4 regions of the Nocardiopsis oceani genome follow, and region 4 is predicted to be linked to each of the others. Evidence: predicted binding sites of a transcription regulator. Region 4 holds the regulator's gene; each other region holds the start of a gene.
The links. The regulator LexA, encoded in region 4, represses DNA repair genes until DNA is damaged. The targets are predictions, from matches to a motif close to TCGAACANNTGTTCGA.

Region 1 (7,047 bases), on a different contig from region 4:
GAGTGGGGCCGGGTCGAGGAGCTCAGCCTGGTGAACGTCACCATCAAGATCTGGGACGAGCGCCGCCTGGTCGTTCCGGTGGCCAACTTCACCACGACCAGCTTCGAGAACTGGACGAAACACGGCACCAACATCACCGCCAAGGTGCAGCTTCCCCTGGACTGGGAGGTGCCGATCGGTGAGCTCCGCGAGGAGGCCGGGAAGCTGGTCACCTCCAGCAAGCACTGGGACGGGCGCAGCTGGTCCTGCCAGGTCGTGGACATCAGCGAGACCGGCGAGGTCCTGGTGCGGATCGTCGCCACCGCCGCCGACACCGGCGACCAGTGGCACATCGCCTGCGAGATCCGCGAGCACCTCATCGGCTGGCTGTCCACGAACTACCCGCAGTCCCTTCCCCGCAAGCGCACCGAATTCGTCACCGGCGCCCCCGAGGACGAAGCCGCCTACGCGGCGGAGTTCCCCACGTCGGCGTTCCGCCGTGCCACCGCGGCCTCCGGCGCCGCCCACGACACCAACGGTTCGGCCCAGGCCGGAAACCCCGAAGAGGTTTAGAAGCCTTCTCTCCACCCCGTACACGACGGAGCCCCACCGAGACGCACTCGGTGGGGCTCCGTCGTCGTGTGCCCGTCTCAGACGGCCGCGAGCAGCCAGTACGTGCGGCTCAGTCGAGGATGATGTCGGTACCGTCGATCGTCACGGTGAACGGTTCCAGCGGGTCGTCGGCGGGCCCGGCCACCGGCTCGCCCGAGGCGATGTCGAACTGGCTGCCATGGCACAGGCAGCGGATCACCTCGTCGACTTCCTGGACCGTGCAGCCCCCGTGGGTACAGGAAGCACTGAAGGCCTTGTACTCGCCCTCTTCGGGCTGGGTGACCACCAGCTTGCTGTGGCTGAACACCGCCCCGCCGCCCTCGGGCACCTCCGTGGTCTGACCGACCACGTGGCCGCGCCGGATCTCCTGCGCGGCGGGTGGCTCGCCGCAGGCGCTCACGGCGGTCACGGCCGCCGCGGCCCCCGCCGTACCGAGCAGCCCGCGCCTGCTCATCCCGCACCCGCATGTCCTGTTTCCGGCCACGTCCGAACGCTCCTCACCTGCGCCTGAATTCCAACTACGAACTGTAGTAGAAGAGGGAGGGTGACCTGACCGGGGGTCCCCGTCGGCACTGGAGCCCCCGACGGCTCAGCGGACGTCGAGGACCACGGTTCCGGCGATCCTGTCGTGCAAGCCCTGCTGGTTGGGTCGGTTCCACGCCGCCATGCCGCCGATGAGGACCGCCATCACGAAGACCAGCACGAACCAGAACGCCCCGGTGAAGAACAGCAGTGCGGGGAAGGCGTACAGGGCGGCGCGGACCATCACGGAGGCGAGCGGGATCTCCCCCAGCTGTCCCCCGGAGGCCAGCGGGGCCACCTTCAGGTTCATCACGCGCTTGCCGAAAGTCTGCTTCCAGCGCGAGACCGCGTACGTCTCGTACCCGGTGTACAGGAGGAACACGGTCGGCCAGAGCAGGAACCAGACCCGGGCCCCCAGGTCCATGGTCGAACCGCCGAAGACCGCCCGCGCCCCGGCCCAGGTGAACGCGAAGATCAGGCTCACCACCAGCGCGGGCAGGGCGATCACGGCCAGGTCGACCAGGCGCGCCGCCGCCCGTGCGGACCAGCGGGCCAACGGGTACCTGGCGCCCTCGGCCGGCGGCGGGGGCTGGGGACCCCCGGCGTTCGGCGCACCCTGGGGATCCTTCGCCGGGCCCGGACCCTGGTTCGGCGGGGTGCCCTGGTGGGGCGGATGCCCCCACCGCGTCGTCCCCCGGTCGGGTTCGTGCGGGGGCGGGGCAGCGTTCATGGTGACGACGAACCTCCTGTTGGGGGCGGGCGCGGGTCAGGGCGGGGACATACCCGACTCTACCGAGGCCCGGACAGAGCGAACGCCCGTGCTGTGGGTCCAGGGCCACAGCACGGGCGCCATACCGTCTCGGCGCGCTTCGGCTAGAGCATCTTCGCCAGGAACTGCCCGGTGTAGGACTCGGCGACCGCGGCGACCTCTTCCGGCGTTCCCTCGGCCACGACCAGGCCGCCGCCGGAACCGCCCTCGGGACCCATGTCGATGACGTGGTCGGCGGTCTTGATCACGTCCAGGTTGTGCTCGATGACGATCACCGTGTTGCCGCTGTCAGCCAGCCGGTTGAGGACCCCGAGGAGCTTGCGGATGTCCTCGAAGTGCAGTCCGGTGGTGGGCTCGTCGAGCACGTACACGGTCCGGCCGGTGGAACGGCGCTGCAGCTCGGCCGCGAGCTTGACCCGCTGGGCCTCGCCGCCGGACAGCGTGGTGGCGGGCTGGCCCAGGCGCACATAGCCCAGCCCGACGTCGTCCAGGGTCTGCAGGTGGCGGCGGATCGCGTTGACCGGCTCGAAGAACTCCAGCGCCTCGGTGATCGGCATGTCGAGCACCTCGGAGATGCTCTTGCCCTTGTACTTCACCTGGAGGGTCTCCCGGTTGTACCGGGCACCGTGGCAGACCTCGCAGGGCACGTACACGTCGGGCAGGAACTGCATCTCGATCCGGAGCGTGCCGTCACCGGAGCACGCCTCGCAGCGGCCGCCCTTGACGTTGAAGGAGAACCGCCCCGGCTGGTAGCCGCGCGTCTTGGCGTCGGTGGTCTGCGCGAACAGCTTGCGCACGTGGTCGAAGACGCCGGAGTAGGTCGCCGGGTTGGAACGCGGGGTGCGGCCGATCGGGCTCTGGTCGACGTGCACCACCTTGTCGACCTTGTTCATGCCGTTGACCCGCAGGTGGCGGCCGGGCACGCTGCGCGCGCCGTTGAGCTCCTTGGCCAGGGCCTTGTACAGGATCTCGTTGACCAGCGTGGACTTGCCGGAACCGGAGACCCCGGTGATGGCGGTGAACACACCCAGTGGGAAGGCGACGTCGATACCGTCGAGGTTGTTCTCCCTCGCTCCCCTGACCACGAGCTCGTTCCCCTTGGTGAGGGGGCGGCGCACGGCCGGAAGGGGGATGACCCGCCTCCCGGCGAGGTAGTCGCCGGTGAGCGACTCGGACGAGGTGAGGAGTTCGTCGACGATGCCGGAGACCACGACGTGTCCGCCGTGCTCGCCCGCGCCCGGACCGATGTCCACGACCCAGTCGGCGGAGCGGATGGTGTCCTCGTCGTGTTCGACGACGATGAGCGTGTTGCCGATGTCGCGCAGCCGCTGGAGCGTCTCCAGGAGCCGGGCGTTGTCGCGCTGGTGCAGGCCGATGGACGGCTCGTCCAGCACGTAGAGGACACCCACCAGGCCGGAGCCGATCTGGGTGGCCAGCCGGATGCGCTGGGCCTCGCCCCCGGAGAGCGATCCGGAGGAGCGGGACAGGCTGAGGTAGTCCAGCCCCACGTCCAGCAGGAAGCCGAGCCGCGCGTTGATCTCCTTGAGCACCTGCGCGGCGATGACCATGTCCCGGTCGGACAGCGTGAGGCCGGCCAGGAAGTCCGCGCTGTCGCTGAGCGACATCGAGGCGACCTCCGCGATGGACTTGCCGCCGACGGTGACCGCCAGTACGACCGGCTTCAGGCGGGTGCCATCGCAGGTCGGGCAGGGCACGGACCGCATGTAGCCCTCGAGCCGCTCCCGGGTGTGGTCGCTCTCCACCTCCGCGTGGCGGCGCTTGACCCACGGCACCACACCCTCGAACTCCGTGTAGTAGGAGCGGCTGCGCCCGTACCGGTTCCGGTAACTGACGTGGACCTGGGTGTGGTGGCCCTCCAGGATCGCCTTGCGCGCGGCGCGGGGCAGGCGCTCCCAGGAGGTGTCCATGCCGAAGCCGACCGCCTCGCCCAGGGCCTTGAGGATGCGTTCCCAGTAGCCGCCGTTGTGCCCGCCCGACCAGGGGGCGATGGCGCCCTCGGACAGGGACCTCTCGGGGTCGGGCACCAGCAGGTCGGCGTCGACCTCCATCCGGGTGCCCAGGCCGGAGCAGTCGGGGCAGGCGCCGTAGGGGGCGTTGAACGAGAAGGAGCGCGGTTCGAGCTGTTCGAAGGAGAGGTCGTCGTAGGGGCAGTACAGGTGCTCCGAGAAGACCTTCTCGCGCTCGGGGTCGTCGGTGTCCAGGTCGACGAAGTCCAGGACGATGGTGCCCCCGGCCAGTTTGAGGGCGGTCTCCACCGAGTCGGTGAGCCGGCCGTTGGCGCTGGGCTTGACGCTGAGCCGGTCGACGACCACGGCGATGTCGTGCTTGTCGTAGCGGCCGAGCTTGGGGGCCTCGTCCAGCCGGACCGCCTGGCCGTCGACGACGGCGCGGGTGAAGCCCTTGGACTGCAGGTCCTTGAAGAGTTCGATGTACTCGCCCTTGCGGCCGCGCACGACCGGCGCGAGCACCTGGAAGCGGGTGCCCTCGGTCATCTCCATGACCCGGTCGACGATCTGCTGCGGCGTCTGACGGGCGATCTCGCGACGGCATTCCGGGCAGTGCGGAACACCCACGCGGGCCCAGAGCAGGCGCAGGTAGTCGTAGACCTCGGTGATGGTGCCGACGGTGGAACGCGGGTTGCGGCTGGTCGACTTCTGGTCGATGGACACCGCGGGTGACAGTCCCTCGATGAAGTCGACGTCGGGCTTGTCCATCTGGCCGAGGAACTGGCGGGCGTACGCCGACAGAGACTCGACGTAGCGGCGCTGGCCCTCGGCGAAGATCGTGTCGAAGGCGAGCGATGACTTGCCCGAACCGGACAGGCCGGTGAACACGATCATCGAGTCGCGCGGCAGGTCCAGGGACACGTCCTTGAGGTTGTGCTCCCGTGCTCCACGGACCACGAGTTGTTCGACCATCGAGTGAGACATCCTTCGGCTCTGAGCACAGGACGCGGACTACGTCGCTTGACGTCGCTGGTACCCGTGTGTGGCTTCGCGGTACGGCGGTCGCAGGCCCCTCGGGGCCGCGCGGCCTCGGAACCGGGCCGCTGAGGGAATGCGGGAGGTGGTACTTACTCCCTGCCCGACAAGACTAACGATCGCCGGTGACAGTTTCTTCCACCGCACAGAAGTGGTGGTACCCATAGCGCTCCGGCGCCGCGGGTGCCACCACTATAGACGAACGCGTGTTCGATTTCGCGCGGTTCCCGTCAAGTTCTCCGTGTAATGCCTCAGGGCATCGGTGACGGTTCAGCCGGTTCCGGGAGGTCCGCCGTTGCCGAGGACGGCATTGCCAGCAAGGTCGAGGCCGACTGTGACCGCCATGAGCTCGGGTGCCCGGGTGACGCGGCGGCGTCCGCAGTGCCCAGTTCCCCGGGAATGCGGCACCGCTCCTCGTCGGTGAACGACGCTTCGTCGAGAACAGCGGTCGGGCTGCCGCCCCGGCCCTGCCGCTGGCACTCGTCGATGACCACTACCTCGGGCATGGCACCGGGTCGGCCGTCACCCTCATCGTCAGGTCCAGCGCGGGCGCGCTGTGCGTCAACTCGCCGACCGAAACGAGGTCGGCTCCCGTCTCGGCGATGGCGCGGATCTCGGCCACGACCGCCAGGCCTTCCGGAACGCTCCACGCGGTGGTGATGCCGTGGCTCGACTCATCCCCGGCCCGGGCAGCGGCGACGGCGGTTCGCGCCGCCGGTGCGGGGAACTCTGGCATGGTCCGCGCTCTCCAGTCCTGTGGTTACGCGCCGACAACTTGAGTCTCGCGCGGACCGCTGTCAGAACCGGTTGCGCTGGCTGTCGTCGGCATCCTCGGCGGCAGCGGGCGGGGCGTCGGCAAGCTCGGCGGCCCACCGCCGTGACCACGCGATGACCGGATCGAGGGCCTCGCGGGCGTCGTGGCCGAGCGGGGTGAGGCTGTAGTTGCCGTCGGGCAGCACCTCGGCGAGTCGAGCCTCTTGGAGCTCTGTGAGCCGCTGCCGCAGGACGCTTGACGACATGCCGTCGCAGCGCCGCTGCAGGAGCCGGGAGCGCCAAGCGCTCCCGGCCTCGCATGCCCCGACGCGACTACTACGCGGTGCCCGGTACCTCCCCGCCCGGCGGCCAGGAGGTGGCCGACGTAGTCGTTCACGGCCCAGGTGCTGACCAGCCACGGTTTCCGCACGGTCGATCCGGCCCGTACCACTCCGGCGGAGGCATTTCCGTCCCCAAGAGGCTGCTCCTGGACGCCGGCCTAGGCTTCGCCCTTGTCGGCGGAGACCGCGTCGCGGTCGGCGGCGACGGCCTCCTTCCTGCGTTTGTCGATGCCGGACTTGATCAGGCTGCCGACGACGGTGACGGTCATGATGCCGAGGATGACGGTCAGCGAGACGCCGATACCGACCTCCATGACGTCCACACCGTTCTCGTGCAGGGCGTGCAGGACCATCTTCACACCGATGAAGACCATGATCGCGGACAGGCCCCAGCTGATGTAGGCCAGCCGGTCCATGAGCCCGGCCAGCAGGAAGTAGAGCTGGCGCAGACCCATCAGGGCGAAGGCGTTGGCGGTGAAGACGATGTAGGCGTCCTGGGTAAGGCCGAAGATCGCCGGGATGGAGTCGACGGCGAAGACCAGGTCGATGACGCCGATCGCGACGATGACCAGCAGCATCGGGGTGACGTGGCGGCGGCCGTCGAGCTTCACGGTCAGCTTGGCGCCGTGGTAGTCCTTCGTCACCGGCCAGAAGCGCTTGACCAGGCGCACGACCGGCGTCTGGGTGAAGTCCTTCTCCTCGTCGCCACCCTTCACGTGGTCCCGGAGGATCTTGTAGCCGGTGTAGATGAGGAAGGCGCCGAAGAGGTAGAAGACCTCACTCCAGGCGTTGATGACCTGGGCGCCCAGGACGATGAAGATGCCGCGCATGATGATCGCGAGGACGATGCCGACGAGCAGGACCTCGTGCTGGTACCGCTTGGGAACCGCGAACGCGGTCATCAGCAGGTAGAACACGAAGAGGTTGTCGATGCTCAGGCTCTTCTCGGTGACGAACCCGGCGAAGTACTCGGCACCCGAGGTGACGTTTCCGAAGTACATGACTCCGAGGCCGAACACGATGGCGATGCCGATGTAGAAGGCGGCCCACCAGGCGGCCTGGCGGATCC
Region 2 (7,047 bases), on a different contig from region 4:
ACCAGGCACGAAGCACGTCGTAGCTGCGACCGACGAAGCTCTGCTCCCCCCACAGCAGGAGGACGGGACGGTCGATGCGGCGCCCGGCGTCCTCGCGGTCGTGTTCGAGGTCGACGGTGGCGGCCGCCCGGTAGTCCTCGCAGGAGGCGTGGATGGCGGCGGGGTCGCTAAAGCAGCGGACGTACTCCTCGACCGCGGCCGGGTCGAAGTCGGCCCCGCCGTGGTGGCGGGCGTTCATGCGGGTCCGGACCCAGAACCCCGGGTCCTGTCCGATGAGGTGCTCGGGGATACCGTTTCCGGCCGTCAGGAAGAACCAGTGGTAGTAGCCGGCGGCGAAGTCGGCGTCGGCGTTCTCGAACGCGTACCGGGTCGGCACGATGTCCAGGGCGGCGAAGGCGGTGACCGCCTCGGGGTGGTCCAAGGCCAGCCGGTGCCCGACCCTGGCTCCTCGGTCGTGGCCGACGACGGCGAAGCGGTCGTACCCGAGCTCGCGCATGACGAGGAGCTGGTCGCGCGCCATCGAGCGCTTGGAGTAGGGGAGGTGGCGGGCATCGGAGGCGGGTTTGCCGCTGTCCCCGTAACCGCGCAGGTCGGTGAGGACGACGGTGAACCGCTCCGTCAAGACGGGGGCGACCCTGTGCCAGATGAGGTGGGTCTGGGGATAGCCGTGCAGGAGCAGGACCGGAGGCCCAGCTCCGGCGACAAGGACGTTGATGCGTACCCCGTCAGCGTCCACGGTGCGCCGCGAGAAGCCGGGGAGAAGTCGGTCGCTCATGCCCCGATCCCAGCAGCCCGGGCGGGACGGCGTCCAAGACCGGTTGTCGATCGCTCTTATAAGCTGGACTTATGGGACGAGCCGGGGCGAACCCGGTCAGGCAGGTTCGGGGGAGCACAGTGGACGTTCGGCAGCTGGAGTACTTCCTGGCCGTCGTCGACCACGGCGGGATGAACCGGGCCGCGGCCGCCCTCCACCTTTCCCAACCGTCCCTTTCACAGGCGATCCGCGCCCTGGAACGAGACCTGGGAAGTGACCTCTTCCACCGCATCGGCCGCCGCGTCGTACTCAGCGACGCCGGACACGCCCTCGTCGGCCCCGCACGCGAGTCGGTACGCGGACTCGACCTGGCCAGGTCGGCGGTGGAGGCCGTCCAAGGGCTTCAAAGGGGCCGCGTGGACGTGGCCGCGCTGCCCACCCAAGCCATCGAGCCGCTCACCGGTCTGGTCGCCGGCTTCACCGAACGCCATCCCGCGGTTTCCGTGTCCATCCGGGGAGCGCTCACCAACCGGGACGCCGTCCAGATGGTGCGCACCGGCGCCTGCGAGCTCGGTATGATCGCCACGGACGGCCCCTCGGCCGACGCCGAAGTCCGCGTGTATCCCCTGGCCAAACAGGCCTTCGTGCTGTTGGCCCCGCGGGGCGGGCCCTTCCCGCGGGGCGAGCCGGTGCCCGTCGCCGACCTCGCCGGGCGGCGCCTCATCGTCGGTCACCAGGGCTCGGGCATGCGCCGGTTCGTCGACCGCCTGCTCTCCGAAGGGCTGGACGCGCACATCGCGGTGGAGAGCGAACACCGGGTGTCGATCCTGCCGCTCGTCCTGGACGGCGCCGGTTTCGCCGTGGTCACCGATGCCTGGCGGGCCCTCGCCGAACAAGCCGGGGCGCTGGTCCTGGACCTGGTGCCCACAGACCACCTGGAAGTGGCGCTGATCAGCCGCAAGGGCCCGCTCACCGCGGCGGCCGAGGCCTTCCTCGAGCACGCCACAGCCTGACCGGCTCGGACGGGTCCGGACCAGCCGTTCACGTCAGCCGGTCATATCCAGGCCGGCGATCACCTTTGTCGGGCGCACGCGCACCACAAGCTCGCCGGGGACGCCGTTGCGGCGGCCGAACTCCTCGGCCCGCTCCGGACCCATGTACCGCCGGGCGATCTCCGTCGCGGTACGCAGCAGTTCGTCGGGGTCCTCGGAGACTTCCGCCTCGCCCTGGACCTGGACGAAACCGAACGGCGGCTCCTCCAGGTCCACCACCAGCGCCAGCCGTGGGTCACGGGCGAAGGCCCTGCCTTTGGCGCTGTCCCTGCCGGTGTTGAACACCAGCCCGTCACCGTCGATGGTGAACCAGATCGGCGCCACGAGGGGGCGGCCGCTCGCGGAGGTGTAGGCGACTTTGCCCGTCCGGGTGCCTTGGAGTAGGAAGTCGCGGACCTTGGGGTCGGAGAGTGAGCTCATCGCCCCAACTTAGGTCGGTACCTTGTCGCTACCCGGGCCCGACACGCTCGGCCAGGGCCAACACGCCCTGTGGGACGGCGGTTCGCGTCGCCGCCCACCGCTAGCATGGTGCGAACGGGCGTTCGAGAAGAGAGACGGTGACAACGTGCGCGTGCTGGGAATCGACCCGGGGCTGACCCGCTGCGGCATCGGTGTCGTGGAGGGGGCCTTCGGTCGGCCCCTGCGCCTCCTGGGCGCCGACGCCGTCCGCACCGCCTCGGACACCGAACTCCCGCAGCGGTTGGTCGCCATCGAACGCGGCATCGAGGAGTGGCTGGACAAGTACGAGCCCGATGCCGTCGCCGTCGAGCGCGTCTTCGCCCAGCACAACCTCAGCACCGTGATGGGCACCGCCCAGGCCAGTGGGATCGCCCTGGTCTGTGCCGCCCGCCGCGGCCTGCCCGTAGCCACGCACACTCCGAGCGAGGCCAAGGCCGCCATCAGCGGCAACGGCCGCGCCGACAAGAAGCAGGTCGGCGGCATGGTGGCGCGTATCCTCGGACTCGACGGGCCACCCAGGCCCGCCGACGCCGCGGACGCGGTGGCCCTGGCCATCTGCCACATCTGGCGCGGCGGGGCCCAGGCGCGGGTCGCCCAGGCCCAACAGGACTTCGCCCGCAAGGTGGAACTGGCCCGCCGCGCGCGCGGCCGCTAGGTCCGGTCTTCGGACCCGGGCAGCAACAGGCAGCAGTACCGCCCCCAGGAAGGAGACGGGTACCCCTCCAGGTGCCCACACGAGATGATCGCGTTCCTCACCGGCCGGGTGGCCGCACGCGGCGCGGGCAGCGCCGTCATCGACGTCGGCGGCGTCGGGATGACCGTACAGTGCACCCCCTCCGCCCTGTCCCGCTTGCACGTGGGGGAGGAGGGCACCGTCGCCACCAGCCTCGTCGTCCGGGAGGACTCCCTCACCCTCTTCGGGTTCGCCGACGACGACGAGAAGCACCTCTTCGAACAGCTGCAGACCGCCTCCGGTATCGGCCCGCGCATCGCCCTGGCCATGCTCGCCGTGCACAGCCCCGACAGCCTCCGCCAGGCCGTGTCCTCCGAGGACACCGCTGCCCTGACCCGGGTGCCCGGTATCGGCAAGAAGGGTGCGCAGCGCATCGTTCTGGAACTGCGCGGCAAGATTGACGCGCCCGTCCTGACCGACGGCACCCTGCCCCCCACCGACGCCCCGAACGGCTCCGAGCCCAACGGCGCCTGGCGCGGGCAGGTCGTCTCCGGCCTGGTCAACCTCGGCTGGTCGGCCAAGGACGCCGAGGCCGCCGCGGCCTCCGTCGCCGCCGAGGCCGAGAACACCAGCGACGTCACCGTCCTCCTGCGCAGCGCCCTGCGCAGCCTCAGCCGCGCCTAGGAGTTGACCATGCACGAACGCGACGCGGTCTCGCCCGAGGCCGACGTGGACGACCACCAGATCGAGGGGGCGCTGCGGCCCAAGGCCCTCAGCGAGTTCGTCGGTCAGCACCGTGTGCGCGAACAGCTCTCCCTGGTCCTGCACAGCGCCCAGCGCCGCAACCGCGCCCCGGACCACATCCTCATGTCCGGCGGCCCCGGTCTGGGCAAGACCACCTTGGCCATGATCATCGCCGCCGAGCTCAGCGCGCCCCTGCGCATCACCTCGGGGCCCGCGATCGAGCGCTCCGGGGACCTCGCTGCGGTACTGTCCACCCTCCAGGAGGGCGAGGTGCTCTTCCTCGACGAGATCCACCGCATGGCCCGCCCTGCGGAGGAGATGCTCTACGTCGCCATGGAGGACTTCCGGGTCGACGTGATCGTCGGCAAGGGTCCCGGCGCCACCGCCATCCCGCTCGACATCGCGCCGTTCACCCTGGTCGGCGCCACCACCCGGGCGGGGATGCTCCCTGCTCCGCTGCGCGACCGGTTCGGCTTCACCGCCCACATGGACTTCTACGAGCCCTCCGAACTGGAGCAGATCCTGCACCGCTCCGCCGGGCTGCTCGGGGCGCCCTTGGAAGAGGAGGCGGCCCGCGAGATCGCCGACCGTTCACGCGGAACGCCCCGGATCGCGAACCGCCTCCTGCGCCGCGTCCGCGACTACGCGGAGGTGCGCGGGGACGGCCGCCTCACCCTCGCCAACGCCAACGCCGCCTTGGAGCTCTACGAGGTGGACGCCCTGGGCCTGGACCGGCTGGACCGGGCCATCCTCGACGTGCTCATGAACCGTTTCCGCGGCGGCCCGGTGGGACTTTCCACCCTCGCGGTGTCCGTGGGGGAGGAGGCCGAGACGGTGGAGGTCGTCGCGGAGCCCTTCCTCGTCCGCTCCGGCTTCCTGGCCCGCACCCCGCGGGGCCGGGTGGCCACCCCGATGGCCTGGTCCCACATGGGGCTCACCCCGCCGCCTGACGCGGCCTTCGGGGCCGCGGCCGACGCGGCCACCGGATCCGCCACCGGTGGGAGAGGAGGAGGCGGCGGTAGCAACGGCGACAACGCATCCTGACCTCCGCCTCGGCGTATACTGGAGCCACCAGGCATTTCCCTGTCGGAGACGAACCGTTAGCATCCTGACTCTCGGCCGGTGGATGACTGGTGATCAGCGCCACGTAAACTGGGCGAACCAGCCAAAGCGGGGCAGCGACCTCGTGTGGTGTCGTTCGACACCGGTGGAACGAGTTGGCACCTTCGTGCGTTGTATACGCCGGGTGCGAATTCGACCGCCGTGGTCGGTCGGCCCGAAGAAGGTGGTCGTCGCGGTGTCCGAGCCGGCAACCGTCGGCCACAGGTAACGTCAGGAAGGACGCCCCCGTGCAGGGCATTTACACTCTCGCCGAAGGTGCCCAGGGAGAGGGCAGCCTCATTGGCATGATGCTCCCGTTCCTGCTGATCCTCCTGGTCTTCTGGCTCCTGTTCTGGCGCCCGAACCAGAAGCGCCGTCAGCAGGAGACCCAGATGCAGAGCTCCCTGGTCCCCGGCGTCGAGGTCATGACCAAGGCGGGCATCTTCGCCACGGTGGTCGAGATCCACGACCAGGACGTGGTGCTGGAGATCTCCCCCGGTACCCGCATCCGTATGCTCAAGGCTGGTGTCGGTGAGGTCATCACCCCCACCAACGACGACACCCCGGTCGAGGACCGCCCCGACTTCGGTGACGACGACAAGCCCAAGGGCTAGTCAGCACCTGGCACTCTCGCCAGTCGGCGCCACAGACTTCGGTACCGGCCCTCCTCCCAGGGCCGGTACCGCGCTGTTTTCGACGGCTGATTCGGCCGCTGCCCCGGCCGCCGTACTTCGACCGCGGTCGAACCGAACCACGACAAGAAGGCCGCACCACCCATGCCCAAAGACACCGCGACCCAGGACGTCCCGGACGCCGCCGGCGATCTCGCGCTGATCAAGGCGCAGATCCGCGATATCCCGGACTTCCCGCACGAGGGCATCCTGTTCAAGGACATCACGCCCCTGCTCAACCACCCGGCGGCCCTCGCCGCCGCCGTGCGCGGGCTGACCGCCCCCTACCTCGGAGGCGGGGTCGACCACGTCGTGGGGCTGGAGGCGCGGGGCTTCATCTTCGGTGCCCCCGTCGCCATGGAACTGGGCGCGGGCTTCGTTCCGGCACGCAAAGCCGGGAAACTGCCCGCAGAGACCATCGACCAGGCCTATGATCTTGAGTACGGCACCGCGACCGTCGAGATGCACGCCGACGCGATCACACCGGGCAGCCGTGTGCTCGTCGTCGACGACGTCCTCGCGACCGGCGGCACCGGCAGGGCCGCGGTGGAACTCGTCCGTAAGGCGGGTGGTACGGTCGTGGGATTCTCGGTCCTGTTGGAGCTCTCCGCACTCCAGGGGCGGGAGAAGATGCCCGACGTGGAGCTGCACACCCTCCTCTCGGTCTGACCGGAGACCCCACCGCGGCTGTCGCGTTCCCGAGGGAATACCGCGACGGTCCGTCCCCGTTGACGTACTCCAGTACTCGGTGTGACGCACTTGGTGACCTGGGTCACTGCGTGTATCCACGAGTCGGTGAGGACACGGGACACGAGGGGCCAGAGCGCTCCCCGCGCAGGCGGGGGCGATCCCACTAGACTGCTGGGAGAGGTGACCGCGGCGGCCGCGTCAATGACTGGCCCTGATGACACGCACGTGCACCGGAGGTGAGCCGAACGGCGACGTCGGCTCCACCGGGCGGATCCGCGGGAGGTAGGCATGCCAAGCGAAGTGGTCTCGACCGGAGCAGTGTCTGAGCAGGAGTCGGGCCGGGAGGCCTCCAGGACACCAGCGGCCGAAACCCCTCGGAGCGACATGCCGAAAGCCGACACGCCGGGAGAACGTGCGGACGGCAAGCATGCGGCCGGTACGGGAGTGCCGAGCTCGAAAAGACCACAGGAAGACCGCCCGGAGGGCGCCGCGGACGAAGCGGCGCCCTCCGACGTCTCGGGGCAGGGGGCCCAGGGACGCCAAGCGGCCTCCACCACGCCCTCCACCGTGCGAGTACGCAGAAGGCTCGCCCGACTCGGCGCCCAGCGGGGAGTGACGATGAACCCGGTGCTCGAACCACTGATCAAGACGGTGCGCGCCACCCACCCCAAGGTGGACGTACGGCTCATCGAGCGCGCCTACGAGATCGCCGCGCACCACCACCGCCACCAGAAGCGCAAGAGTGGCGACCCCTACATCACGCACCCGCTCGCCGTCGCCACCATCCTCGCCGAACTGGGTATGCAGGAGGCCACCCTGGCCGCCGCCCTCCTGCACGACACGGTCGAGGACACCGAGTACTCCCTCGACGAGCTGCGTGCGGACTTCGGCGACGAGATCGCC
Region 3 (7,047 bases), on a different contig from region 4:
GATGTGGGAGGTCGACATCGCCGGCTCCTTAGCCTTAGCGGCCACGATCCCGGCCTCCATCATCTGCCGGAAGATGCCCGCGTCCGGGTGGCGGCCGGTGTTGCGTGCCTTGACCGCCCTCTCAGCGGCCCGGCACACCGCCACCGCCTCCCCAATCGACAACAACCCCTCATCCAACCCCTGGCGGGTGGCAGGCAGCTCCAGGGCGAAGAGCCGGCGGGCCAGCTCGGCGCGCCCGTTGGCCTCACCGGGGACCATCCCCACCGAGTGGATCAGCCAGTTCTGCACCGACCTCTGCCCACCCGCCTCCAACAGGGTGCCGGCCGCCTCCAGCTGGGCCAGGCGCAGCAGCATCGCGAGCTGGGCCTGTTCCATGTCCTCGCACACCTGCGAGATCACATCCAGCACCTCACCAGCCGCACCGGTCGGAGGCACCTCGCCCATTTCCGAAGCGATGTTCTTCCGGGCAGCATCCATGGCGGAAACGGCGGGCGTATTGCCCGCCGTGTTCCCGCACTGCCCGAAAGAAGAAGTCATGCCCTAATGATATCAAGAAGGGCACAGAAAGGACCTATCCCGGGGGTGATAAAACCCTTACCCGGCCACCCCGACCCGCCTTTCTGTTTCCCAAGGAGAAGCCTTCCAGGCAAAGGTCCCCGGCCCCCCGTGCGCATTCTTTGGCAAAGCGGACATATGCATACCAGAATGGTGGTGATCTTGCCCCTGTCTCCACTCTCGACGGCCGAGGGTGGAGACAGGGGCAAGATCATCGGGGATTTCGCCTCCCACATTGACCGGCCGCGACACCGCCAAGCGCCAACGCTCCGGCGGAGTGGCCCACCGGCCGCCAGGCCGTGCTGTTCGGGGTCCGCCGCACACCTTGACCGGCCGCGACACCGCCAGGCGTCAGCGCTCCGGCGGAGTGTCAGGAATCGGCCGCCAGGCCGAGGAGTTCAGTTTTCGGGCGAAGCCCGAAATGGCTCGGACCTCAACCACCCGCCCCTCTTTCCCATAGCCGCCAACCCGCCGTCGCAGCGGAGCGGGTCAAGGTGGAGCGCCAATGACGCGCGAAAGCGCTCGATGGCGTCTACCTTGACGCGCGTAGCGGAGACGGCCACAATCGCGCGGCGGGAAAGGAGGGAACCCTGAACCATAGGAGAAAACCCAGCGATACAGAAAACCTTCACGGCGGGAAGAAATTCGCGCACAACAGGAAAACCGCACCAAGAAGAGATTTCTCAGAATAGAAAAAACCCCTATCTCGGAACGCGGTCCTCAACCCCCTTAGGCAGTTAGGGACCGGCAGGGGCCAGGGATGGCCGCCGTCTTCCCCGCCTGGTTGGTCAGGGTTCACAGGTCGGTGCCAGGGAGGCCGTGGTCGGGGTCAGGTTCGGGGAAGTCGACGTCGAGGCCCTCCCGTTCGAGTTCCTCACGGACGATCCGGTAGGCGAGGCCGCCCGGGTAGCCCTTGCGGCCCAGGGCGCCGAGGGCGCGGCGGATCCGTGCTTCCTTGTCCTTGTTCCGGCTGCCGCGCAGGCTCTTGCGGGCCAGGGACCGGGCACCGTCCTGCTCGTCCTCGTCACTGACCTCCGCGACCGCCTCGCGGACGGTCTCCTCCCCGACGCCCCGGGTACGCAGCTCCCGGGACAGGGCCCGGCGGGACAGGTGGCGGCTGTGCTGGCGCGAGGACACCCACGCTCGGGCGAAGGCTTCGTCGTCGACCAGCCCGGCCTCGTCGAGGCCGTTGAGGACCGACTCCACCACCTCGTCCGGGTACTCCCTGCGGTACAGGGACCGCTCCAGTTGGGCGCGGGTGCGCGGCGAGTGCGTGAGCATCCGCAGGACCAGGTTCCTCGCCCCGTTCTCCAGCTTGTCGCGGGCCTTGCCCCCGGGGTCCGTTCCGAACGGGTCCTGCCCGTCCGGAACGGACTCGTCATCGGCGCTCACCGGGTCGGCCTCGGCCTCCCCGGTGCAGTCAGGGGACCGGCGCCGCTCACGCATCCGGGTCGGGCGCCTTGGTGGTCTTGGCGGAGGCCCGCTTGGCGGGGGCCTTGGCCTCGTCCTTGGCCGGTTCGGCCTTGGCGTCCTTGACCTCGCCCTCGGCGGCACCGGAGGCGCTGTCGTCACCACCGCCGATACCCATTTTCTCCTTGATCTTCTTCTCGATCTCGAGGGCCACGTCGACGTTCTCCCGCAGGAAATTGCGCGCGTTCTCCTTGCCCTGCCCGAGCTGGGTGCCTTCGTAGGTGTACCAGGCCCCGGACTTGCGCACGATCGCGTGCTCGACCCCCAGGTCGATCAGGCTGCCCTCCCGGGAAACCCCGACACCGTAGAGGATGTCGAATTCCGCCTGCTTGAACGGAGGCGCGATCTTGTTCTTCACGACCTTGACGCGAGTCCGGTTTCCGACCGCATCGGTTCCGTCCTTCAGAGTTTCAATGCGCCGCACGTCCAAACGGACCGAGGAATAGAACTTGAGCGCCTTTCCGCCGGTGGTCGTCTCAGGTGAGCCGAACATCACGCCGACTTTTTCACGAAGCTGGTTAATGAAAATGGCGGTCGTTCCGGTAGAACTCAATGCACCAGCGATTTTGCGCAATGCCTGAGACATGAGGCGGGCCTGCAGGCCGACGTGGCTGTCGCCCATCTCGCCCTCGATCTCGGCGCGGGGCACCAGGGCCGCCACGGAGTCCACGACGATGATCGAGACGGCGCCCGAGCGGATGAGCATGTCGACAATCTCCAGCGCCTGCTCACCGGTGTCCGGCTGGGAGAGGAGGAGGTTGTCGGTGTCGACGCCGATCTTCTTGGCGTACACCGGGTCGAGGGCGTGCTCGGCGTCGACGAAGGCGGCGATACCGCCCATCTTCTGGGCACTGGCCACCGCGTGCAGGGCGACGGTGGTGTTGTGCGAGAGGACGCCGTTGGCCAGGAAGCTGTGCGTCTCGGGCAGCATGATGTCGAAGGTCGGCTGCAGCCCACCGTCCTCGATGGCGGTGATCCGCTCATAGGTGTAGGCGGCCGCGACCAGGCTCTCCAGGTACCCGAGGATGGCCTGCGCCGAGAGGGAGGGCGCCTGCCCCCGGGTCTTCGCCCAGTCGACGATGCCCGCCAGCCGCTCCCGGCTGCAGGACAGCTCGGTGTCGGCGCGGAACAGGTCACCCGCCACCCGGTCGAAGTCGCGGTCGCCGCCCATGCTGTCGCGCAGACTGCGGATCATCCCGGTGAGGTTCGGGATGTTCTCGTGCTGCGGGCTCCGCGAGGAGAGACGGAAGTTGCGGTCGACCTGGGCCGCGCGGCGCTCGGAGCGGAAGCCGACCTCGTCGAGGAAGCGGTGCGCCACCGACGGGTTGATCGCGACGGTCCAGTAGTCACGCTCGTACACGGGGTTGTACTTGGTGTAGACCGATGCGGGGACGCCCAGGCCGTAGAGCAGGAGCTGCACGTCCTTGGCGAGGCCCTCGGAAGCGGTGGCCAGGCCGACCGTGGAGCTACTGTCGATCCAGCCGTCGCCCTCGTACAGGGCGGACAGGAAGGCGCGCTGGGCCTTGTCGCCGCCGGTACGCACGGCGTGCGGTACGCGCTTGCCGGAGGACTTGACGTAGTCGAGCCCGTAGCGCTCGGCCACCTCCTTCCGGAGCTGCACGCCGGGTAGCACGTACTCGAGGCAGTTGTTGCCCTCGTACACCTTGACCTCGGTGTCGAAGAGCCAGGTCGCGATGGCGGAGAACTCGCGCCCCACCTCCTCGTCGCCGTTGGTGAAGCGGACGGAGGTGGTCGATCCGAGCGTGCCCTCGGCCACGAGGTAGCCGAGGAAGACCGCCTCGTCCTCGCTGATGCCGCCGCCCATGGCGGCCTCGTTGGCCCCGAAGCGCGCGGAGACGAGGGTGTCGCCCTCGACCAGGTCACCGGCCTTGCGCCAGACGATGTGGCCGCTGTCGTCCACCACCCGCAGGGGGTGGTTGTGGGTTACGCTCACCTCGCGCCCCGAGGCCGTGGCCACGCGGAGGACGGGCTTGCGGTTGTTGTGGCTCAGGGCGGCGACGGTCTCCAGTTCGCCGTTCTCGTTGACCACGCGGATGCCGAGGTCCCGGATGTCGGTGACCCTGCTGGTGCAGCTGGCGGGCTGCCCGGCGCGCTCGAAGAGTTCGGCGACGGTCTCCAGCCCGTGGTCGGTCCACACGTGGGTGTCGGCGGTCAGGCACTTACCGCTCGACTCGGGACCGTATACCTCCACGACCCGGCCCTTGGGCAGGCCGCCGATCCCGAGGGCGACGTCCAGGGCGATGGCGCCGGTGGGGATCGCCTCGATCGGCGGGCGGTCGTCGTCGCCCAGGCGCATGACGGAGCCCTTGCCGAACTGCCGCTCGATCTGCGCGAGCGCTGTCTCGAGAGCCTTGTCTCGGTCTCCAGATGCCACGGGGTTCCCCTGTTGGGTCGATGCCTTTTTCTTCATGATGCGCAAGACGCTACGCGGTCGCTACGACAATCGCGACGCCCGTCGTCGGCCTGTGGAAAACCCAGACTACCCGAACCCCTGTTCGAAAACAGGGACGGGCCCCTGCCGTGTCGGATCTTCCTGTGTCCGGCCGCGGCCGAGGTCAGCGGGCGGAGGTGGGAAGGTCGAACGCGTCACACACCGCCCGCCACACCTCCTTGGGCCCGATCCCGTCGGACAGCGCCTGGTTGACGGTCCGGGATCCGAGCCCTTCGATGACGTAGTCCTTGGCGAGGCTCTCCGCGTAGGCCTCGCCGAACTGCTCGTGCATGTTGCGCCAGAAAAGGGTGAGTCTCATCGCCATCAGTATGGGTGATGGAACGGACCCGCGCGGCCCGGTCCACAGGATGGCTCCGGTCTCACCCCGCTGCCCCGCTCCCAGCCGTTTGCGGCCCCGGGTGTCCTCCCCCGTTCTGTCCGAACCCTTCGCCAGACTGGCGGCATGACCCCTGCGACCAACCCGCTCGAACCCTTCGGTGCCTCGACGCGGACCTGGTTCGACCAGGCCTTCCCCGGCGGCCCCACCACGGCCCAGGCGCAGGCCTGGCAGGCGATCTCCGAGGGACGCAACACCCTGGTCGTCGCGCCGACCGGTTCCGGCAAGACCCTGTCGGCCTTCCTCTGGTCCCTGGACCGGCTCACCCGCGCGCCGGTCCCCGAGGACCGGTCCCGGCGCTGCCGCGTGCTGTACGTGTCGCCGCTGAAGGCCCTGGCCGTGGACGTGGAGCGCAACCTCCGGAAGCCGTTGGCCGGGATCGCAGCGGCGGCCGAGGCCTCCGGCGAGGAGCTCTCGCCGGTCACGGTGGGGGTGCGCACCGGGGACACCCCGGCTCAGGAGCGGCGCCGGCAGGCGACGCGTCCGCCGGACGTGCTCATCACCACCCCGGAGTCCCTGTTCCTGGTGCTGACCTCCAAGGCCCGCGAGGGCCTGTCCGGGGTGGAGACGGTGATCGTCGACGAGGTGCACGCCCTGGCGGGGACCAAGCGCGGCGCCCACCTGGCCCTGAGCCTGGAGCGGTTGACGGCCCTGTTGGACCGGCCCGCCCAGCGGATCGGCCTGTCCGCGACCGTGCGCCCGCGGGAGGCCGTGGCGGAGTACCTGGGCGGGGCCACGGTCGTGGCGCCGCCGGACACCCCGCACATGGACCTGCGGGTAGAGGCTCCGGTTCCGGACCTGGACGAGCCGGGCAGCCCTTCGCCCGAGGGGGTGCCGCCGGACCCGCGGGCGGGCAACACCATGAGCCGGGGTTCGGTGTGGCCGCACGTGGAGCGCCGGGTGTTGGAGCTGGTGGAGGAGCACCGGTCGACGATCGTTTTCACCAACGGCCGCCGGACCGCCGAGAAGCTGTGTGCCCGCCTCAACGACCTGCACGGCGAACGGGGCGGCGCTGGTGGGCTCCCGCCGGAGGAGGTCGCTGCCCAGGTCACCGGCCAGTCCGAGCAGAGCCGGGGCGGTGACGCGGTGATCGCCCGCGCCCACCACGGTTCCATGTCGAAGGCCGAGAGGGCTCTGATCGAGGACGACCTGAAGGCGGGGCGGCTGCGGTGCGTGGTGGCCACGTCCAGCTTGGAACTGGGGGTGGACATGGGCGCGGTGGACCTGGTCGTCCAGGTCGCCGCTCCCCCGTCGGTGGCCAACGGCCTCCAGCGGGTCGGGCGCGCGGGCCACCAGGTGGGTGAGACCTCGCGCGGGGTGTTCCTGCCCCAGTACCGGGGCGACCTGTTGGCGACCACGGTGGTGACCGAGCGGATGCGCGCGGGCGGGATCGAGCGGCTGGAGATGCCGAGTAATCCGTTGGATGTGCTGTCGCAGCAGGTGGTGGCGATGGTGGCGATGGATGACTGGCCGGTCGCCGACTTGGCGGCGCTGGTGCGGCGTGCGGCCCCGTTCACCGACCTGGCCGATTCGGTGCTGGAGTCGGTGTTGGACATGTTGTCGGGGCGCTACCCCTCGGATGAGTTCGCCGAGCTGCGTCCGCGGGTGGTGTGGGACCGGGACGGGGATGTGTTGCGGGGGCGTCCGGGTGCTCAGCGGTTGGCGGTGATCAGCGGTGGCACCATCCCCGACCGCGGGCTGTACGGGGTGCATCTGGCGTCGGACTCCGACAGCAAGGCGCCGACTCGTGTGGGTGAGCTGGACGAGGAGATGGTGTACGAGTCCCGGGTCGGGGACGTGTTCGTGCTGGGTTCGACGTCGTGGCGGATCGAGGCGATCACCGCCGACCGGGTGATGGTGTCGCCGGCGCCGGGGAGGCCGGGGCGGATGCCGTTCTGGAAGGCGGACGCGTTGGGGCGTCCGGCGGAGTTGGGCCGTGCGGTGGGTGAGATGACGCGTGAGTTGGCTTCGCGTGACCGGGTGGCGGGCCGGGAGCTGGCTGTGGCGGCGGGGTTGGACGGTTGGGCCGCCGACAACCTCGTGGAGTACGTGGCGGACCAGCGGGAGGCGACGGGGAGTGTGCCGGATGACCGCACGGTGGTGATCGAGCGCTTCCGTGACCAGGTCGGTGACTGGCGGGCGGTGGTGCATTCGCCGTTGGGTGCGCGGGTGC
Region 4 (7,047 bases):
CGTGGTGTCGCCGATCTGCTGAGTCGGGAAGTCGGCGAAGGTGATGGAGATGTCCATCGCCGTGATGACCAGCTCGGTGAGCTTGGTGAAGGTCTCCACGTCGAAGCTGTCGTCCTCGCGCAGGAACTTCAGCAGGTTGATCGAGGCCAGGTTGCAGGAGGAGTCGTCCAGGCTGAGGTACTCCGAGCAAGGGTTGCTTGCGCTGATTCGCCCGGTTTCGGGGTTGGTGTGCCAGTCCTGGATGGAGCCGTCGTACTGGATGCCCGGGTCGGCGCACTCCCACGCGGCCTTGGCCATGCGGTGGAAGAGGTCCTTGGCGTCCACGGTGGCGAGGACCTCGCCCGTGGTGCGGGAGGTGAGCCCGAACTCGGACCCGGTGTCGACGGCGCGCATGAAGGCGTCGGAGACCCGGACGGAGTTGTTGGCGTTCTGGTACTGGACGCTGAACATGTCGTCGCCGCCCAGGTCCACGTCGAAACCGGCGTCGCGCAGGGCACGGATCTTGTGCTCCTCGCGGGACTTGGTCTCGACGAACTCCTCGATGTCGGGGTGGTCGACGTCCAGCACCACCATCTTGGCCGCGCGCCGGGTGGCGCCGCCGGACTTGATGGTCCCGGCGGAGGCGTCGGCGCCGCGCATGAAGGAGACCGGGCCCGAAGCGGTACCGCCGGAGGTGAGCAGCTCCATGCTGGAGCGGATCCGGGACAGGTTCACACCCGCGCCGGAACCCCCCTTGAAGATGATCCCCTCCTCCTTGTACCAGTCGAGGATCGACTCCATCGTGTCGTCGACGGAGAGGATAAAGCAAGCTGAGACCTGTGCCTTGGACTCCGTTCCCACGTTGAACCAGACGGGCGAGTTGAAGCTGAAGAGCTGGTTGGCCAGTGCGTGCTTCAGCTCGTGGTCGAAGATCTCCGCGTCCTCTTCGGAGGCGAAGTAGCCGCTGGTGCGCCCGGTCTCGGTGTACATGCCGACGACGCGGTCGATGAGCTGCTTGAGGCTCCACTCCCGCTCGGGGGTGCCGACGGCGCCGCGGAAGTACTTGCTCGCGACGATCTGGCTGGCGTTGACCGACCAGCTGGCGGGGAACTCGACGCCGCGCTGCTCGAAGTTGACGGTGCCGTCGCGCCAGTTCGTCATGACGACGTCGCGGCGCTCCCACTCGAGGGCGTCGTAGGGGTGTGTCCCCTCGGTCGTGAAGACCCGCTTCATCTTGAGGCCCTTGCGGGTCCCCTTGCCCTTGCGCCCCGCTGGGCCGCTGGTGGTTTCGGTCATGGTGGCGTCTCCCCGAAAGTGCTCTTCGTGCGCGGACCGGCGGTGACCGCGCGGGCGTAATGAAGTTCGGAGTGGTGCCGGCACGGTGGCGTGCTCTGTCGTCCCGTGTCAGCCCACCCTGGGGCGGCTGGTCCCGGCGGCGCGCTCGACGCGCGGGGTCGCTACCCGGTGGAAGTCGTGTCGATGGAAGTCGCGTCCACCGCGGGAGTCTCCTCGTCCTCGCGGTCCTGGCGCAGGCTGGCGATCTCGGACTCGAAGTCGGCCAAGCTCTCGAAGCCCCGGTAGACGCTGGCGAAGTGCAGGTAGGCGACTTCGTCCAGGTCGCGCATCGGGCCGAGGATGGCGAGGCCGATCTCGTTGGCGGGCACCTCGGCCACGCCCCGGCCCCGGATCTCCTCCTCGACCTTCTGGCCGAGTTTGGCGAGGGCGTCCTCGGAGACGGGGCGGCCCTGGCAGGCTCGGCGCACCCCGGCGATGATCTTGGTGCGGCTGAAGGGTTCGGTGACACCGGAGCGCTTGGCGACCATCAGCAGGACGGTCTCCTGTGTGGTGAACCGGCGCTCGCAGACCGGGCAGGACCGCCGACGTCGGATAGCCGCGCCGTCATCGGTGGATCTGCTGTCGATCACCCGGGTGTCCGGATGGCGGCAGAACGGACAGTGCATCCCGGTTCACCTGCTTCCCTCTACCCGAACAACAACCCGTGACTCTACTAAACCACAACTTCTGGCCTGTCGCCCCATGGGCAACACCAGATGTTGTGGTCGAACTTATGACCCCGGCGGCGTGCGCCGCAACCTTCCCCGCGGCGCGTTCCGCACACGACGCGGTACCGCGGTCGACGGGCCGCGACCGGGACACGGGAAGACGGGGAATCGGGGCTTTCGGCACCGGGCGCCGCCTCCAAGGATAGAGGGGGTGGGGCGCGTGGCCTTCCGGACGGCGCACCCGCGGCATCGGCCGGAACCCCGCGCCCACATGGGCCTTTCCGGTATAGACGGCCCCCGGAGCGCGGACGCGAGACGAACCCCATACCGGACGGAGCACACCTCCCTATAGATCGAGCCGGATCCTGTTGCACCATTCGGGAGACAACGACGGGTGAACACGTGTACACACATAAGTGGGGTCCGCCGGAAACGGGGATCGGAAATCCTCTGCAATACCCCGCGGACGCTCGAACGCTTGTTTGATATCACCGTGTGCAACGACTAATGTTGACCTTGACTTAACGCCGGATTCGCCACCCCGTGGACCACCAGGTCGGCGCGGTCGCGGGTCGGCACTGGCCACGCTTGCAGGCCCTGACCGAACCGAATGCCGAGGAGGCCCGGCCGTGCCGGAGGAGAATCCCGGAGCCGTCGGCTCCGGACCCACCACTGTTCTTTCGCCCGTGGGTGGCACGGGCACTGACACGCCCGACTCCCCCAAACTCACCGCGCGCCAGCAGAGCGTTCTCAACTGCATTCAGCGGTACGTCCGGGAACGGGGCTATCCGCCGTCCATCCGGGAGATCGGTGACACCGTCGGCCTGTCCAGCCCGTCCAGCGTGGCGCACCAGCTCAAGGTCCTCCAGCGCAAGGGCTACCTGCACCGGGACCAGAACCGGCCGCGCGCCGTCGAGCTGCGCAGGCCCGGGCGCGATACCGGGCAGACCCTTACCCCGGAGGAGCTCACCGCTGAATCCACCCGCGCGGCCTCGGTGCCGCTGGTCGGCCGGATCGCCGCCGGTGGACCGATCCTGGCCGAGGAGGCGGTCGAGGACGTGCTCGCCCTGCCCCGCCAGCTCGTCGGCGAGGGACGCCTGTTCATGCTCACCGTGGTCGGTGACTCCATGATCGACGCCGCCATCACCGACGGTGACATGGTGGTGATCCGCCAGCAGCAGGACGCGGAGAACGGCGACATCGTGGCGGCGCTGCTGGATGACGAGGCGACCGTGAAGGTGCTGAACCGCGACAAGGACGGGCACGCCTGGCTGATGCCCCGCAACGAGGCCTACGAACCGATCAGCGGCGACGACGCGACCATCCTCGGCAAGGTCGTCACCGTGATGCGCCGGGTCTGAACCCCGGCCGTGCGACGGGCCCGGTTTCCCGCCGCCGGCACGTGAGCGACGGGGGCGGTCGGCGGGCCGATACGCTGAAGGGCGTGTCGACACCTGCCTCCGCCTCCGCCTCCGCGCACCGCCCACCGCGCACCAGCGGCCGCGCCCGCGCACTCCTGCCCGCGCCCCGCGTCCTCCTGTCCGCGGCCGCCGCGACGCTGCTCGCTACGGCCTGCATGCCCACGGAGGACGGTCCGGAACTGCCCGGCGCGGCCGGGGACGAGCGCGAGGTCTCCTTCGAGGGCGGGGGGCTCACCGTCCCCGGTACCTTCACCTCCCCCGCGGAGGGCCAGGACGGCACCGTCCCCGGGGCTCTCATCATCTCCGGCAGCGGGCCCACCGACCGGGACGGCAACGGTCCGGAACGTCCCGAGGCCGACACCAACCTCAACCTCTCCCGTGTCCTCACCGGCGCCGGGGTGGCCACGCTGCGCTATGACAAGTTGGGCAGCGGCGACGAGGCGGACATGGACGAGGCCCATCAGGCGGCCATGGAGGGGGCAATGGATCCGCTCGTCTTCGACGAGCAGATGGTCGCCGCCTACGCGGAGCTGGTCTCCCAGCCCGAGGTGGACCCTGAGCGCACCGTCGTCGTGGGGCACAGCGAGGGTGCGCTGTTCGCGCTGCGCGCCCACGACCTCTTGGACGCTGATCCCGCACTGGTACTGGCTGCCCCTCCGGGCACCCGCATGTTGGACCTCATCGACCGCCAGGTTGCCGAGCAGGTCCGCATGGGTGAGGCCCAGGGCGGGCTCGAGGAGGCGGACGCCGTCGGGATGCTCTCCGACGCCCGGGCGGCCCGGGCCGCGATCCGCGCCGGTGAGGATCTGCCCGAGGAGGACAGGACCGGGCTCTTCAGCTCCGAGAGCGAGGAGTTCCTCGCCTGGATCGACGATTTCGACCCGCCGGAGCTCGCCGAAGGGCTCCCGGGGGGCACCCCGGTGCTGGTCCTGTGGGGTGACGAGGACGCCCAGGTCAACCGTGCGGAGGTCGATCGGCTCATGGAGGGCTTCGACGGCGCCGAGCGGGTGGACCTGGCCGGGGTGGACCACATCCTGCGCGAGTACGACGACTCGCCGGGTGCGGCCGCGCTGGACGCCGACCGCGCCTTTTCGCCGGAGGTCGCCCCGGCCGTGGAGGACTTCGTCGACGGCCTCTGGTAGACCCTCGGGATGCCCGGCGTGGCTCCGGCCCGATCGGTCCTACCCTGGCTCGGCCCTACTCTGATTCGGGCAGCTCGTCGACGACGGCCTCTGCGAGGCGCTCCGCTTCCCCGGCTGCGACGTCGCCGTCCACCGAGCCGACCGCGTCGTAGTCGGTGGCGGCCGTGTAGCAGGACTCCACGTACAGGTTGGACACCCTGGTGCCGACGCAGCCCACCTCGAAGGTGCCTTCCTCGACCCAGCTCAGGGCCTCGTCGCCCAGCCCTTCGACGGGTTCGGATCCGTTGCCGTCGGCGGTGTCGTGCAGGGTGTCGGCGGCGGTCTCCTCGCCGCCTTCCACGGGTGCGGCCACCAGTACGAGGGTGGCGGCCGCGGGGACCGAGTCACCCGATCCTTCCGGGGTGGCCCAGCGGCACTGCCAGCCCTCCCCGAAGGTGTCCTGGACGGTGCCGATGGTCTCCTCGATCTCCGCCTCATAACCGGGCACGAGCTCCTCGAGGGTTTCGGTCTCCCCGATGTCGCACTCAGGTGCGGCTTCGAAGTCGCCGCGCTCCACCCCGTTGGCCAGGAGGTACCAGGCGAGCCACGCGGCCAGGCCCAGCGCCACCACCAGCAGGATGATCAGGAGGGTGATGGCGAGCCCGCGGCTCTGCGGCGGTGTGGCGCCGGGGTCGTCGGTCCGCGGTGCGTCCCCGGCCTGTGGAGTGGCGCCGTGCGGACGCGAAGCGCCGTGCGGAGGCGTGGGTTCGGTCCCGTCCGGCGGTGGTGCGGTCACAGTGCCTCCCCGAGTCGGCCAGCGAAGGCCACGGTGGTGTCACGGGCCTCCTCGAAGGGCACGGGGTCTCCGCCGGAGACCCCCGAGTAGGAGACGCGGACCACCAGGTTGTCGGTGTGGAAGGCGAGCTCGGCGGCACCGGGGACCTGGCCGCGCCAGACCTCGCCGTCGATCCCGGTGTCGGAGTCGACGGGTTCACCGCGCGGGGGAACCACCGCGCCCCGGGCCTCGGCGGCGGATTCGTCACCGGTGACGGCGGGTTCGGCTGAGGGGTCGGTGAAGCGCGCGGACAGGTCCACGCGCAGGACGCCCTGTACGCCGTCGTCCTGCCCCGCCGAGGTCCACACGCAGGCGGTGTTCTCTCCGCCCGCCAGAGGCCCGTTCCCGGTCGATTCCAGGGCCGCCTCGGGTACGGCTTCGGCGATGGCTGCCTCGGGGACCTCCCCGCACGCGGGCGCGGCGGTGTGGACGTCACCGCCGTGGGGTTCGTCGGGGTCGTCCCCGGCGAACCAGAGACCACCGCCGATGGCCGCGCCGGAGAGCACCACCGCACCCGCGCCGATGATCACCGCTCGCGTCCAGGGGCGGGGTTCACCGCCCGTCGCAGAGCCCACCCGGCCACCGCCTCCCAGTCCGTTGTCACGCCACAGTAAGGGGGCGACGGCCGCCCTCGCGACCACCGCCCCCGCGCGGCGGGTCAGCCGACGACGATGTTCACCAGCTTGGGTGCCCGGACCACGACCTTGCGGACCGTCTTGTCGGCGATGAAGTTCTGTGCCTTCTCCGAGGCCAGGGCCAGCCGCTCCAGTTCGTCGGGGTCGATGTCGGGCGCGACGGACAGCTTGTCGCGGACCTTGCTCTGCACCTGGACCACGCAGGTCACGGACTCCTGGACCAGCAGGGCCGGGTCGGCCTCGGGCCAGTTGCCCACGGCGACCGTACCGGTGTGGCCCAGCTTCTCCCAGCCCTCTTCTGCGACGTAGGGCGCGAAGAGGGACAGGGCGACGGCCACGAACTCGGCGGCCTCGCGGACCGCCGGGTCGGCGGCGCCGGGCCCGGAGTCGATCGCCTTGCGGGTGGCCGAGACCAGCTCCATGCAGCGCGCGATGGCCACGTTGAAGCGGCGGTCCTCGACCAGGCCGGTGATCTGGTCGATCATGCGGTGGGTGAAGCGGCGCAGCTCGGTGTCGCCCGCGGCGAAGTCGGTCCCGGGGGCGCTGGCCGCCCCGGCCTCGCCCATCACCCGGTAGGCGCGGTTGAGGAACTTGCTCGCGGCGACGACGGACACGTCGGCCCAGTCCACGTCCTCCTCGGGCGGGGAGGCGAACAGCATGGTCAGCCGGACCGCGTCCACCCCGTAGAGGTCGATCTCGTCGCCCAGGTCGACGCCGTTGCCCAGCGACTTGGACATCGCCCGGCCCTGGTTGATGACCTGGCCCTGGTTGGTCAGGCGGCGGAAGGGCTCGGTGAAGTTCACCATGCCCATGTCGTACAGGACCTTGGTGAAGAACCGCGCGTACATCAGGTGCAGGGTCGCGTGTTCCTTACCGCCGATGTAGTGGTCGACGGGGCCCCACTTGTTGACGGCCTCGGTGTCGAAGGGCGCGGTGTCCAGGTGCGCGGAGACGTAGCGCAGGAAGTACCAGGACGAGTCGACGAAGGTGTCCATGGTGTCGGTGTCGCGCTCGGCCGCACCGCCGCAGGACGGGCAGTCGACGTTCACCCAG

Region 1: the regulator LexA is predicted to act here: its motif matches at 5,083-5,098, upstream of uvrA (excinuclease ABC subunit UvrA).
Region 2: the regulator LexA is predicted to act here: its motif matches at 2,337-2,352, upstream of ruvC (crossover junction endodeoxyribonuclease RuvC).
Region 3: the regulator LexA is predicted to act here: its motif matches at 4,530-4,545, upstream of recA (recombinase RecA).

Annotation. Positions count from the first base shown of each region.
Region 1 is NZ_BAAHAR010000047.1:18,022-25,068, reverse strand. It holds gene ACYVDG_RS25595 (mechanosensitive ion channel family protein) at 1-552, shown strand, start outside; gene ACYVDG_RS25590 (Rieske (2Fe-2S) protein) at 662-1,045, opposite strand; gene ACYVDG_RS25585 (RDD family protein) at 1,181-1,843, opposite strand; gene uvrA (excinuclease ABC subunit UvrA) at 1,987-4,821, opposite strand; gene ACYVDG_RS25575 (hypothetical protein) at 5,378-5,620, opposite strand; gene ACYVDG_RS25570 (hypothetical protein) at 5,682-5,903, opposite strand; gene ACYVDG_RS25565 (TerC family protein) at 6,137-7,047, opposite strand, start outside.
Region 2 is NZ_BAAHAR010000012.1:49,418-56,464, forward strand. It holds gene ACYVDG_RS08840 (alpha/beta fold hydrolase) at 1-775, opposite strand, end outside; gene ACYVDG_RS08845 (LysR family transcriptional regulator) at 895-1,767, shown strand; gene ACYVDG_RS08850 (PPOX class F420-dependent oxidoreductase) at 1,801-2,226, opposite strand; gene ruvC (crossover junction endodeoxyribonuclease RuvC) at 2,372-2,920, shown strand; gene ruvA (Holliday junction branch migration protein RuvA) at 3,005-3,622, shown strand; gene ruvB (Holliday junction branch migration DNA helicase RuvB) at 3,632-4,726, shown strand; gene yajC (preprotein translocase subunit YajC) at 5,032-5,397, shown strand; gene ACYVDG_RS08875 (adenine phosphoribosyltransferase) at 5,560-6,123, shown strand; gene ACYVDG_RS08880 (RelA/SpoT family protein) at 6,763-7,047, shown strand, end outside.
Region 3 is NZ_BAAHAR010000038.1:25,996-33,042, reverse strand. It holds gene ACYVDG_RS22290 (HNH endonuclease signature motif containing protein) at 1-537, opposite strand, end outside; gene ACYVDG_RS22285 (regulatory protein RecX) at 1,351-2,001, opposite strand; gene recA (recombinase RecA) at 1,994-4,420, opposite strand; gene ACYVDG_RS22275 (DUF3046 domain-containing protein) at 4,602-4,796, opposite strand; gene ACYVDG_RS22270 (ATP-dependent helicase) at 4,941-7,047, shown strand, end outside.
Region 4 is NZ_BAAHAR010000033.1:63,390-70,436, forward strand. It holds gene ACYVDG_RS20360 (vitamin B12-dependent ribonucleotide reductase) at 1-1,275, opposite strand, end outside; gene nrdR (transcriptional regulator NrdR) at 1,437-1,940, opposite strand; gene lexA (transcriptional repressor LexA) at 2,612-3,343, shown strand; gene ACYVDG_RS20375 (alpha/beta hydrolase family protein) at 3,427-4,545, shown strand; gene ACYVDG_RS20380 (hypothetical protein) at 4,601-5,320, opposite strand; gene ACYVDG_RS20385 (flagellar basal body-associated FliL family protein) at 5,317-5,934, opposite strand; gene leuS (leucine--tRNA ligase) at 6,018-7,047, opposite strand, start outside.